DNA from 3 places in the Colwellia meonggei genome. Region 3 is predicted to be linked to each of the others. Evidence: predicted binding sites of a transcription regulator. Region 3 holds the regulator's gene; each other region holds the start of a gene.
The links. Region 3 encodes FNR, which switches genes on or off when oxygen is low (the NO sensors DNR and NnrR bind a similar motif). Its sites were predicted from a motif close to TTGATCTAGATCAA; they were not measured.
Positions count from the first base shown of each region.

Region 1: AC27E9_RS03355 (adenosylcobalamin-dependent ribonucleoside-diphosphate reductase) is a predicted target of FNR. The motif match lies at 1,575-1,588, and genes of this name have one in related genera.
Region 2: AC27E9_RS00020 (OmpW/AlkL family protein) is a predicted target of FNR. The motif match lies at 2,486-2,499, and genes of this name have one in related genera.

Region 1 covers NZ_BAAJLZ010000001.1:751,997-756,702, forward strand. Annotated here, with positions in the region: gene AC27E9_RS03355 (adenosylcobalamin-dependent ribonucleoside-diphosphate reductase) at 1-1,490, opposite strand, end outside; gene AC27E9_RS03360 (methyl-accepting chemotaxis protein) at 1,859-3,379, opposite strand; gene AC27E9_RS03365 (hypothetical protein) at 3,470-4,066, opposite strand; gene AC27E9_RS03370 (AsmA family protein) at 4,155-4,706, opposite strand, start outside.
Region 2 covers NZ_BAAJLZ010000001.1:431-5,136, forward strand. Annotated here, with positions in the region: gene AC27E9_RS00005 (gamma carbonic anhydrase family protein) at 1-534, shown strand, start outside; gene AC27E9_RS00010 (hypothetical protein) at 544-777, opposite strand; gene aroE (shikimate dehydrogenase) at 791-1,609, opposite strand; gene AC27E9_RS00020 (OmpW/AlkL family protein) at 1,726-2,403, opposite strand; gene hemF (oxygen-dependent coproporphyrinogen oxidase) at 2,648-3,556, opposite strand; gene tsaC (L-threonylcarbamoyladenylate synthase type 1 TsaC) at 3,553-4,098, opposite strand; gene AC27E9_RS00035 (acyl-CoA synthetase) at 4,233-4,706, opposite strand, start outside.
Region 3 covers NZ_BAAJLZ010000004.1:321,673-326,378, reverse strand. Annotated here, with positions in the region: gene AC27E9_RS12350 (heavy metal translocating P-type ATPase) at 1-1,369, shown strand, start outside; gene ccoS (cbb3-type cytochrome oxidase assembly protein CcoS) at 1,366-1,629, shown strand; gene AC27E9_RS12340 (sulfite exporter TauE/SafE family protein) at 1,638-2,300, shown strand; gene fnr (fumarate/nitrate reduction transcriptional regulator Fnr) at 2,353-3,072, shown strand; gene uspE (universal stress protein UspE) at 3,335-4,267, shown strand; gene ttcA (tRNA 2-thiocytidine(32) synthetase TtcA) at 4,389-4,706, shown strand, end outside.

The sequences.
Region 1 (4,706 bases), on a different contig from region 3:
AATACTGAGCCTTTAATGCTGTCGCCAACCTTAATGCCATCATTTATCATTTCCGGACGTTTGTTTAGCATAGCTTGGTCAACAATAAAGCTTTGTTGTAAAATTGGCGCAGGGCCTTTTTCTTTCGCTAAATTTAACGCTTCTTGCCAACCAGTAATTGCCAGTACTTTTGATACTTCTTCAGTAAATGCGACAGCTTCAGGGCTATTGTAAGGCATTTTTAACATGGTAAGTGCAGAGCCTAGGCCTAGATAGCCCATGCCGTGTCGGCGTTTGTTTTGAATTTCTAATCGTTGTTCTTCAAGTGGTAGGCCGTTAATTTCAACCACGTTATCTAACATGCGTGTAAAGACTTTTGTGACTTCTCTAAATTTCTCCCAATCAAAGCTTGCTTGCTGAGAAAATGGTTGCTGCACGAATTTAACTAAGTTGATCGAGCCTAAAAGACAGGCGCCGTGAGGTGGTAATATTTGCTCGCCGCAAGGGTTACTAGCGCGTAGCTGCTCACAAAACCAGTTGTTATTCATGTCATTGGCATGATCAATCAATAAAAATCCAGGCTCGGCATAATCAAAAGTATTACTCATGATCATATCCCAGAGCCTTTGCGCCGGAATTGTGCTGTAAATTTTGCAGGCAATTTGACCTTGTTTATTTAAAATATAATCATGGCTTTTAATAAATTCATCCGAATAGTGATTACTTTTAAATAGCACTATATTGCTATCGTTTAGGTCTATGCTGTCTGACTTGACCTCTTTTTGCGTCAATGGGAAATTTAATGGCCATTCCTGATCATTTTTCACTGCGTTAATAAAGTCATCACTGATCAATAACGATAAGTTGAATTGACGTAATCGCCCGTCTTCACGCTTTGCTAAAATAAATTCTTTAACATCAGGGTGGGAAATATCAAACACCCCCATTTGTGCACCACGTCGACCACCAGCAGAGCTAACGGTAAAGCACATTTTGTCGTAGATATCCATAAACGACATAGGACCTGAAGTCGTTGCCCCTGCGCCAGCAACGTAAGCGCCACTGGGTCTTAGTGTTGAAAACTCATAACCGATACCACAGCCGGCTTTTAGTGTTAATCCCGCTTGATGGACACGGCTTAAAATACCTGTCATAGAGTCTTCAATTGTGCCTGATACGGTACAATTAATGGTTGATGTTGCAGGTTTGAACTTTTCAGCACCCGCATTTGAAATAATACGCCCTGCGGGATACGCACCAGATTCCATCGCCCAAATAAATTTCTTTTGCCACTGTTTTTGATCTTTGCTTTCTATCGCCGCTAAGGCTTTTGCAACGCGAGCAAAGGTGTCGGTAACATTCTTTTCTTGGTTGTTGCCATGCTTGTCTTTAAGGCGATATTTTTTATCCCAAATGTCGAAAGATGCAGCTTGCAGCGGAAGGTGGTCAGTAGTTGGATTCTGATTATTATATACGGTAGTGCTTTTTAATTTTATTGTTGACTCGGTCATGACAGTTTTTTAGTTATCGTTAGTAAAGAAGTGTAACGATGATATAAAAATTGCTGAACCTTACAATAGTGTAACGCCTATATTGTGACTCAGGTCAAAATTAAACACAATATGTTGTGTTTTTGTGTTTTCTCTATTGAAAGTGATATTAATCAATTATGTGCCAAATTCAATAGCTGGTTACGTATTTGGTAGCAGTACAAGGTTACTTTTATCGTTTTTTGGTTGGAACTAGTGCTTAAATATTGTTGTTATGATGTAGATTATTGCACTGGTTAGATTCTTTTTCGGGTGAAAAATTAATATTTAGCGGTGGAAAGAAAAGGCTGACTTTTATTGCTATGATGAAAAACCAGCCATTTTCGCTATTATTTTTTCGGTGGTACAAAAGTACTGGCAACATTACTAATGTCGTTGACACTAGCAGATAAATTGCTCATTTCTTCTGTGACTAAGTCAGTTTGTGCCCAGGTTTTTTCAATTGCTTGATGCACTTCTTCAACGTGTTCATTAATCGTAACCGACGTAACGCTTTGTTGCTCTGTAGCCGTTGCGATTTGATTGGCAACATCAGTGACTTTTTGCACTCGGTCAACAACATCGGCAATTTTACCATTGGAGCTTTCAGCTATATCAACGCAAAGCTGTGCTTCGTCTTTGTTTTTTAGCATCAGCGCAACCCATTGCTCTATGGTTTCTAGCATCACAGATAAGCGTTGATGAATTTTTTCTGCAGAATCTTGTGTTCGAGATGATAAATTACGAACTTCGTCAGCAACTACAGCAAAGCCTCGGCCATGCTCTCCGGCACGGGCGGCTTCAATCGCCGCGTTTAAAGCTAATAAGTTAGTTTGGTCGGCAATTGACTGTATTTCTTCCATTAGGCCACTGACGTTATTAGCAGACTGTGTCAGGCTATCGGCAGAAGACGATGCTTGATCAATATCATTTGCCAGTGCTTTAATTTTATCTGTGGTTGAAAATATTCCTTGTTGCGCTTGTTCACACTGAGAAAATGTTTCATCTAAGTCGCCAGCAGCAGTCACGACATTAGCAGAAATCTCAGTCGTAGTGGTTTGCATTTCGCGCATTGCATGACTGAGCTGCTCAACAGCGCTTTGCTGACTGGTTAGGTTTTCTCGTGTATTGCTGATTCCTTCATTAACGTTTGCCATTACGGCATTGATAGGTTTTGCGGTATCTAATGTCCGTTCGATAATGGCACGTAATTTTGCTTTTAACATGGCGAAATTAAAATCAAATATACTGGCTGTGCCGCCACCAAAGTATACTTTGCGGGACTGTGAATCAAACATAGATTGCATGCGTTGTGCACGCATGGCTGTAGGTATGATGTCTTGCCAAAATACTAGCACTGGCGTTGCAGCACATATGGCTGCAAAAATAGAATGATAGAGGCCAAAGCGAGTAAAAATAAAGTACTGGGCAATTGCACTTATTGTTAACAAAAAGGCAAATTTTTGGTTTTTTGAAATTTCTATATTTGCCCAAGTTTTGTTTTCGCGAATAGCGCCATAAATATTACTTGCTCGAGCAACAAGATCAGGTTTAGCTATGGTGGCAATTGATTGGAAGCCGATAATTTTTTCATTTTGGTACTGAGGAGTTATAAAGGCATCAAGCCATACCGCTTGGTTATTACTATTTTTAAATTGAATTAGCCCTTGCCATGAGAAGCCTTTTGCAAGCGTTTGATTAATTTCCTCAATAATATTTTTTGGCATATCTTGATGGAAGTAATGTTGCTGACGGCAATTATTGATATCAGTTTGCTCAATTCCTATAGCGTCGGCATAAGCGTCATTAATATAACTAAAATTTCCTTGGGTATCGGTAATACTAATAAGTTGTTGAATGGACGAAGCCATGTTTTTCCTCGACTTTACTAAAAGGGCTTAGAGAAACCTGCCAAGTTTGCCCGTAACTAACACTGGCAGGAAAGTTTTGTATAGTTTTACCTAGAACTTTACGGCAATTCCCACAGATATCGCACTGTCTATCCAGAGTGAGTCTTCAAATTTGGCACTACAAATTTCTTGCTGACAAAATATAGCATCATCTTCATCAATTAAACTGGCGTAAGCACGCAGTTCAGTTACTAGCGCTATATTATCGGAAAATTCATAACGAGTGCCAAAAGAAATACTCGCGGATGGATATAATTCTTCTCCACCATGCTCAGCATCAAAGTAGCCACCACCAAGTCCCAGGCTCATAGTGGTGACGTAATTTTCTTGACGAAACAGCGCAACACCGTTGAAGTGTGCATAAGTAATATCTAAAGATGACTTGAGCGCGTTCTCGCCGGTAAAATCATGACTAACTCGGTTGAGTAAAACTTGCCCTTGGCCATTAATATCGGCTTGCCATGCCAGCCCTATGGCAATATTGCTACCAGAGTCCACGCTAATATCAGTATTGTCAGAGGCAATAAGATCTGAGCCATACATTTGACCCGCCATAACACTAATTTCAAACTCACTTGCGGTGACAGCATTAGCAACAAACAAACCACAAACGAGCGTAACAGGTTTTAATAAAGTATTTGAATTCATTACAGGGGCCTTAAGTTTATTATTTTTTTATAGCCTCAGCTTAACCAAAAAAGGTCTCAGCTGAGGACAATAAAGCGAACCTTGGCTATTAACCGAATAATTCAGTTAATTTTTTCTTCGCTTTTTCTTTTAACTTGTCTTTTGCATCGTCAGTTAGCTTTTTCTTTTGAGTTGCTTTTGCTTGCTTCCAAATATTTGATAATGCTTGTTTTACTATTTCACTACCTAATTGACTAGCAGGTAAACCGGCTTCACCGCCAACATTACTCAAAGTAATGTCTGGTAGTGTCGCACTATGTTCTTTATTGCCAAAAGCGCTTAAGTCTAATGATAAAGACGTGCCAGCTAAAACAATTTTGCTCACTTTAATTTTTGGTTCTTCGGTACTTGATGCTGGCGCTGATTCTTTATCGACGGTTTGTGCTTCACCTTTAGGGGTATTGCGTTCTATCGCGTCTAATATCTCTTGAATATTTGAACCACCAGTTTGGGTCATCTGTACAAAAGCTTGTGGTGATTTAATGACAATCGCGTCAATTACAATTGGCGATGAGGTTAAGCTTTCAAGGTTGATATCTAAAGTCACTTCACCTAATGAAAAGGCGTTAGGTTGGCTGTATGTTTTTGGATTTGCTAGATT
Region 2 (4,706 bases), on a different contig from region 3:
GATTTACGTAGTTATCGCGGTATTACCCCTAAATTTACAAAAACTGTCTATATTGACGACTCTTCGGTATTAGTTGGTGACATTACGATTGGAGAACATTCAAGTATTTGGCCTCTTGTTGCTGCTAGAGGTGATGTCAACACTATTACTATAGGTGAAAATACTAACATTCAAGATGGCACAGTACTGCATGTTACAAGGAAGTCTACCAATAACCCTAAGGGTAACCCACTTATCATTGGGGATAATGTAACGATCGGGCATAAATGTATGTTACATGGCTGTGAACTCGGCAATAGGATTTTAGTTGGGATGAGCGCTATTATTATGGATGGTGCAATTATCGAAGATGACGTATTTATTGGTGCAGGTAGTTTAGTGCCGCCTAATAAAGTATTAAAGAGTGGATATTTATATGTCGGCAACCCTGTAAAACAAGTAAGAGAGTTAAAAGAGAGTGAGGCTAACTTCCTTCAACAGTCTGCAATTAATTATGTTGAATTGAAAGATGAGTATTTAGCGGAGAACTACTAATGAGTATTTTTATCTCATATTAATATGAATCTCATTTCCCTCTGGTTCGTTTTTTTCGAGCCAGAGCTCTGCCACCTCTTCTAAATCGTATTTTAAACAACTATCAATTGAAGCTAATTGCTTTAATTGCATTGAATGGAAATAAATGGTTATTCTTTGTCCTGAAATTTGACCAGTAAAAGACCAGGCTTCATGCTGTTGACTAAAAGTTAAATCATCATTAAATAAAATAGCTTGGTTCATAATGCAACTCTCTTTAGTTGTTATTTAGCTCTGCTCTTAACGTAGTTAAAACCGGTTCAACATCGGGACGTTCATTCGTCCATAAGTAAAAGCTTTCCGCCGCCTGCCCAACCAACATACCTAAGCCATCAAGTACATGCTCAACACCTAACTGCTTTGCCTGTTTTAAAAATGTTGTTGGTTCTTTACCATAAACCATATCATAACAGGTATTCGCACTTGCCAATGTTTGTGATGATATGGGTAAACTTGCACCTGAAAGCCCTGCTGATGTTGCATTAATTATAACATCAAAGCTTAAATATTCAGTTTCTTCAAAGGTAAGTGCCCTTACGTCGAACTTAGGATATTGGTCAGCAATATTCTTCGCTTTACTTAACGTTCTATTGGCAATGGTTAATGATTGCGGAGCTTGCTCAATTAGCGCTTGTACAACACCTTTAGCTGCACCACCAGCTCCCAATAGTAAAATTTTACTATCAGATAATTGAACATTATGCCTAAGTAAGTCGTTCACTAGGCCTAAACCATCAGTTGTATCACCGTAAATAACACCTTGAGAAAATATTAAGGTATTGACTGCCCCGGCAAGTTTAGCTTTTTTACTGAGCTGATCACACAAAGCAAAAGCTTGTTCTTTAAAAGGTGCTGTAACATTGGCACCTTTACCATTATTAGCAATTAAGTTTTGAACCGCTAAATCAAACTTATCTAATTCGACTAATTCACTTTGGTAATTCATTGATTGCCTCGTTTGTATAGCAAATTGTTGATGAATAGATGGGGATTTTGATTGGGTAATAGGATTACCGAAAACGCGAAATTGATCCATAAGTTTACTGGCTTGAATGTTTAAATGTAGACTAACTCAGTTATGAAAAGATGAAAACAAAAAAGCAGTAACTAAATTACTGCTTTTTATATCATTAATATCTGGCTAAGAATTTATTAAAATTTGTAGCCTAACATTAGTGAATAAACCATAGGGTCAACATTAACTTCCGCTTTACCTATATTGTTACCGCCAACATCGAATGTTGCGTCAGAGTCAATATCAATATAACGAATTGATGCATTTAACGACCATTTATCATCTAAGTGATAATCAGCGCCAACTTGCGCCGATAAGCCAAATGAACCGTCTAGTTCTAAGTTGCTTAAACCTAAAGACTTAGGTGCAGCAGCAAATTCTTCATCAAAGAAAACCGTATAGTTAATACCAACACCAACATAAGGCTTAAGTGCTGAGTTCGTGTCGAAATAATATAAAGCACTTAACGTAGGCGGTAAGTGAGATACCTCACCTAAATTTGCGCCATCAACACCTAAAACAGCATTAGGGTCTTGAATGGTAATATCGTGCGTAAAAGGTGTAGCAGCTAAAAGCTCTACTGCCCAGTTGCTATCGTAGAAATAAACAAAGTTCAAACCTAACTGAGTATTGTCATCAACAGTTAGTGTCATTGTTGAATCAGCACCCGCTAACATAATGTTAGATTTGCCACTATCAGGCGTGATGTTCGTTGCACCACCACGAACAATAAAATCGCCAGCTTGGTTAGCTAAAGCAAGTGGAGATAATGTAAGAGCGGAAAGAATTAATCCATTAATTACTGAAGTTTTCATGAGCGCATTACCTTTTGTTAAATATAAAGAATATTGGATTTCGTTAATGAGGTAATTTTACGCCTGCGAATTAATAGAGTAATTGATCTAGCGCAAGGTTTGTGAGAAACCGCAAAATAATTGTGGTTTTATATTGAAAATAATAAAAAACGCTTAGGTTTTGTGACTAAACGCACAAACAACAACTTAAAATAAAGGCTTTTTATTTTTTGCATTGCTTGTACGTTATAAGAATACAGCGAGGTTATGACAACCAATCTTGGGGCACTAGGTAATCTTGTAATTTCTCTTCTTCACTACCCGCTTGCGCTTGAAAGTTATACTCCCAACGTGCCAATGGTGGCATTGACATTAAAATTGACTCTGTTCTACCCCCTGACTGCAAGCCAAACAAGGTACCACGGTCAAACACTAAGTTAAATTCAACATAGCGACCGCGACGATATAACTGAAATTGGCGATGATTTTCAGTAAATGGCGTATCTTTACGTTTCTCAATTAAAGGCACATAGGCATCGATAAAACCGGTACCGACTGCTTTCATGTAAGAAAAACACTCATCAAATGACCATTTATTTAAATCATCGAAAAATAAGCCGCCAACACCACGAGTTTCGTTACGGTGCTTTAAGTAGAAATATTCATCACACCATGTTTTATGCGCTGGATAAACCTCATCACCAAATGGCTGGCAAATATCTTTAGCAGTTTGGTGCCAATGCACCACATCCTCTTTAAACGGATAAAAAGGTGTAAGGTCAAAACCACCGCCAAACCACCATACTGGAGCTTCACCTTCTTTTTCAGCGATGAAAAAGCGTACATTGGCGTGTGAAGTTGGAATAAATGGATTTTTTGGATGAATAACTAATGACACCCCACAAGCTTGCCATTTTCGCCCGGCTAATTCAGGACGATGCGCTGTAGCAGATGGTGGTAGCTTATCGCCTGAAACTACTGAAAAATTTACTCCACCTTGTTCGATAACATTACCATTTGTTAAAACACGTGTTCTGCCACCGCCACCTTCTGCACGTTGCCAATTATCTTCAACAAATTTACCACCGCCATCAGCAGCTTCAAGTGAGGTACAAATTTGATCTTGTAATGATTTCAGAAATTCGATGACAACGTTAATGTCTATAGTACTCATGAGCGAATGATTTCCCCGGAAAGTGCATCAATAATAGTTGAAGGCTGATCAAAGCCTAAGGTGTTACCTTTAATAATAAAATCAATCTTATCAGACAATTCACTCGAAATATCTTGCCACGCTTTAGCCGGCTCACCGCCACTTAAATTAGCGCTAGTGGAAACTATTGGCTTATTAGCCGCTTTACATAAAGCGACAACATCAGGCTGACTAGTAACACGAACAGCAATAGAATCAAACTTTCCAGATAATAAAGGAGATAACTGTGATGCTTTGCCAACTAGTTGAGTGATACCATCAGGCCAACGGGATAATATCAAAGCACGTTTATCTTGCGGTATTTTAGAGTCTTCAATATAAGGGAGTAATTGCGAATAATTTCCTGCCAGCAAAATCAAGCCTTTATCCACTGGGCGGTTTTTTATCGCCAAGAGCTTCTCTATCGCCTCATCATTATCAGGGTCACACCCTAAGCCAAATACGGCCTCTGTTGGATAGGCTAAAATACCACCTTGTTGGAATGCTTCTAACGCTGTTGTCATTGAATTCTATTTTCGCTAATAAGTAAAAAGATAACTTATCGGGGATTATACGTTTTTAAACGAAAAACAACATAATTAGTAAAAAAAAACGGTAACAGCTGTAAGCAATTACCGTTTTAATAAATGTTAAAGCTCTAAACTTCGAACAGCTCTTTAATTTTTTGTCGTAATACAAATTTTTGTACTTTACCTGTAGACGTTTTAGGTAATTCACTAAAGATAATAGTTTTAGGTACTTTAAAACCCGCCATATGCGCTCGACAATGTTCAATAACGTCTTGCTCTGATAACTGCTGATCTCTTTTTAGCCCAACAAATGCACAAGGAGTTTCTCCCCATTTTTCATCTTTTTTTGCAACCACTGCCGCTTCTAGAATTGCTGGATGTTTATATAGCACCCCTTCTACTTCTACAGAAGAAATATTCTCACCACCAGAAATAATGATATCTTTTGAGCGGTCGCGTATCTCAATATAGCCATCAGGGTGTTTAACTGCTAAGTCGCCAGAATGAAACCAACCATGGGCAAATGCTTCATAAGTTGCTTTATCATTTTTCAAATACCCTTTCATAGTGGTGTTACCGCGAAACATAATTTCCCCTATGGT
Region 3 (4,706 bases):
CGCCGATAGTGAAATTATTGCTGGCAGTAGCCAAATTAATGAAGCTATGCTGTCGGGTGAGCAACTGCCGCTTCATAAAGGCGAGCAAGATATTATTTACGCCGGCACCATCAATGGTGATGGCAATTTAACGGCAAAAGTGAAACACGATAATCAAAAATCATTTCTCAGCCAGTTAATTCGTTTAAGTGAAACATCTCAAACACATAAACCTAAATTGGCAAAACTTTCAGACAAAATTGCTCAGTACTTTGTTGCCTTAATTTTATTTACAGCCTCTTGTACCGCTTTTTATTGGGCACAACACCAACCAGCTGAAGCATTTTGGATCACCTTATCTGTATTAGTCGTGACTTGCCCTTGCGCCTTATCATTAGCAACGCCAACCGCACTAACTTGCGCAACTACACGCCTAAATCGTGAAGGTATAATGGTGAAATCTGGTCATGTGTTAGAAACTATGCCAGAAATTGATGCTATGGCATTTGATAAAACCGGCACACTGACAACCGGCGAATTTACCATTGCCAATATTATCACCTATGGCAATTATGCTGTGGATGAAAACCAAAATGGGCAAGCAGAAGTGTTAGCCATTGCCGCCGCCTTAGAAGCTCATTCTGCCCACCCATTAGCAAAGGCATTTAGCCAATTTAGAGACTTTGCCTTAATTGCTAAACAAGTGGTTGTTGCACCTGGTGCTGGTATTTCAGGTGAGGTAAATAACAAGCACTACCGTATCGGTAAGAATTCTTGGCTATTAAAAGATAATCATCAACAAGCGCATAACGCACAATGTGTTTTAATGGAAAACGACACGCTAATTGCCGAGTTTTACTTACATGATGAATTACGTGACGACGCTAAGAACTTAGTTGACTTTTTACACTCAGAAAGTATTACCACTATGATGCTCTCTGGCGATCACGCCCCCGGGTGTAATACGCTGCAATCAAAATTACAGTTAAATAGTGTACAAGCAAATTTATCTGCTCAAGATAAAGTCAATGCAATTAAACATCAACAAATCTCCTATAATGTCGCTATGATTGGTGATGGAGTAAACGACACGCCAGTATTAGGCGCCGCTCATTTATCTATAGCTATGGGAAGTGGTACCGATATCGCAAAAAATGGTGCTGATGTCATACTGCTAAATAATAAATTAAAATGCGTACAAACCTTACGTCAGGTATCGGAGCGCACCTCAACTATAGTTAAACAAAATTATCTTTGGGCATTTGGCTATAATGCCATTGTATTGCCACTAGCCGTTATGGGGTATATCGCCCCTTATATGGCGGTAATTGGCATGTCAGCTAGCTCTATTTTAGTTGTAAGTAATTCTTTAAGGCTGTTAAAGAAATGAGTGTTATCTACATTTTAATTCCCATTGCAATTTTGTTAACAGCAATTGGTATTTATATCTTTTTTTGGGCAGTAAAAACAGAACAGTTTGATGATCTTGAAAAGCAAGGCATGAGTATTCTATTTGATGATGCTAACGATAAAAAATCAAATGGTGATAAAGATATTGGTGACAATAGTAATAACATCTCACCTTCCCCTCAAACAGAAACTAAGCCTGTAGAGACAACGCCAAGAAACTTAATTGATAAGCAAGAATAATTGTCACGATGAGCCTAGACTACTTTTCAGCATTCCTCATTGGGCTACTTGGCTCAGGTCACTGCATTGTGATGTGCGGCGGAATTAGTACTATGTTAACAACCGCAATCTCTCCAAATGCAACAAGCAGTAAATACCATATTGTTATTGCCTATAATTTTGGTCGAATAGCGTCCTATAGCTTCATTGGAGCCCTTGTTGCTTTTACTAGTTCTATGGCTGCTAAAAGCATAGGTTTTCCAGTTGTGACATTAAAGAGTGTTGCAGGTATTTTTTTAATCCTACTTGGTTTGTATTTGGGGCAATGGTTAATGTGGTTAAGCCGTGTTGAATACCTAGGTAAAAAGCTCTGGAAAATTATATCTCCAAATACACAAAAATTTATTCCTATTAAAAATACGCGCAGTGCTTTCGCTTTGGGGGCATTATGGGGATGGCTACCATGTGGCTTAGTATATTCCACGTTAACTTGGGCACTAGCCAGTGCAAACACCATGAACGGCGCTCTAATTATGTTTTTCTTTGGGTTGGGTACTTTACCGGCACTGCTTTCAGTGTCGTTTGGCACCATTAGCGTGAAGTCTTTATTGGCAAATTCACTGTTTAGAAAGATCGCTGCCGTTTTACTGATTTTATACGGTATTTATACTATACTTATTGCATATCTATAACGCATCTAATATGATCCACATCATTAAAATGCAAAAAGAACTATAGGTTACTATGAGCAATAAATCGTGTACTGGTCAGCAACATATTCACTGTCAAAACTGTAGTATTAGCGAACTATGCCTGCCGTTTACCTTAAATGATAAAGAGCTTGATACGTTAGATAATATTATCGATCGTAAGCGCCCTATTCATAAAGGCGAGCAAATTTTTAATGATGGTCAACCTATGCATGCCCTGTATGCTATTCGTTCTGGTACTTTTAAGACATACACGGTAAACGAGCAAGGCGAAGAGCAAATTACTGGCTTTCATTTAGCCGGTGACCTGTTAGGTTTTGACGCAATTGCTAACGCCGAGCATCCAAGCTTTGCTAAAGCACTTGAAACGTCTATGGTTTGTGAAATTCCATACAACACACTTGATAGCTTATCTAACAGCATGCCGAAATTAAAAAAACAAATTTTACGCATGATGAGTACAGAAATTCGCGGCGATCAAGAAATGTTAACGCTACTTAATCGCAAGAATGCAGAGCAACGCTTAGCAACATTTATTAGTACGTTAAGTAGTCGTTATCATGCTCGAGGTTTATCGGCTTCAGAGTTTCGTTTATCAATGACTCGTAGTGATATTGGTAACTATATCGGTTTAACCGTTGAAACAATAAGCCGTTTGCTTAACCGTTTTCATAAAAATGGCTTAATTCAGGTTGACGGTAAGTTAATTACCATTCTTGATATCGATAAGTTAAACGAGTGCGCTGCACTATAACCCCCGCCCAACTTAAGATACTTTAAATTTCCTTATTTTAACATTTCACGCTATGCTTAGCGTGAAATGTTGTTTATATTTGATACGATAATAATTTGATTTAAAACAACTATTATTGTTTCAAACTGTTCTATTGTTATAGTAACTCGAAACAAAACTATTGATGTTAAGTTATCGTTTAACCGTTTGTTTATAGCGTTTTACACGCAAGTTTTATGCTAAACGGTATAAATACAATAGACAATTAATAAAGGAATTAGGTATGGAAAAGTATCAAAAAATACTCGCTATTGTTGACCCAACAACAGAAGATCAAAAAGCTTTAAAACGTGCCATTGAATTAGCTCAAAAAACGGGCGCTAGCATTACAGCATTTTTGACCATATACGATTTTTCTTATGAAATGACCACCATGCTTTCAAGTGATGAGCGTGAAGCCATGCGTCAGTCTGTGATCAACGATAGAACTCAATGGCTCAAGTCACTATTGTCAGAACTTGATCTTAGTGGATTAAATGTTGACTGTAACGTTATTTGGCATAACCGTCCATTTGAGCAAATTATTGAACAAGTTCTCAAAAATGGTTATGACATTGTTATTAAAGGCACACACCAACACGACAAGCTTAAGTCAGTTATTTTCACCCCAACTGATTGGCATATTTTGCGTAAATGCCCGTGCCCTGTACTATTAGTAAAAGAACATTTATGGCCTGATAATGGCAATATTGTTGCAGCACTAAATATTGGTAGTGACGAAGCTGAACATAGCTCACTTAACGACAAAATTACTGCCGAAGCAAAGCAATTAACTCAGGTAATGAAAGCAAATCTACATTTAGTGAACTCTTTCCCAGGCACGCCAGTAAATATTGCAATTGAAATTCCGGAATTTAATGCCAGCGACTACAACCACTCTATGTTTAAACATCATGAAAATGCGATGCAGGAACATGCAAACGCCTTTAATATTTCAACAGAAAACACCCATATTAAGGAAGGCCTACCTGAAGATGTTATCCAAAGTGTTGCCGATGAATTAGATGCCGAGCTAGTAATTTTGGGTACCATTGGTCGAACCGGATTATCAGCAGCATTAATTGGCAATACGGCTGAGCATGTTATTGATAGGCTAAATTGTGATGTGTTGGCATTAAAGCCTGACGGCTATATTTCGCCATTAGATGTTGAATAACCTGATCTAGTACAATTTTTTATAAATTGAGGTTGAACATGGCAGATAAAATGCCTTGTTCAACTTTTTTCATTTAGCCGCATCGGCTATACTACGCGCCGCAATTTATTAGGAATGAATTATGAGCGCAGAATTAAAATCTCCCTTGACACCAAGTCAAAATACACAATTACAAAAACTTGAAAAACGTTTACGACGTCATGTTGGACAAGCTATTGCGCAATACAATATGATTGAAGATGGCGATAAAATAATGGTGTGTTTATCGGGTGGTAAAGACAGCTATGCGCTACTTGAAATTTTAATGCTCTTAAAAGCATCTGCACCAATTAACTTTGATTTAGTAGCCGTTAACCTAGATCAAAAACAACCAGGATTTCCTGAACATATTCTTCCTAATTATCTTGAAAAACTAGGTGTTGCTTATCAAATTGTTGAA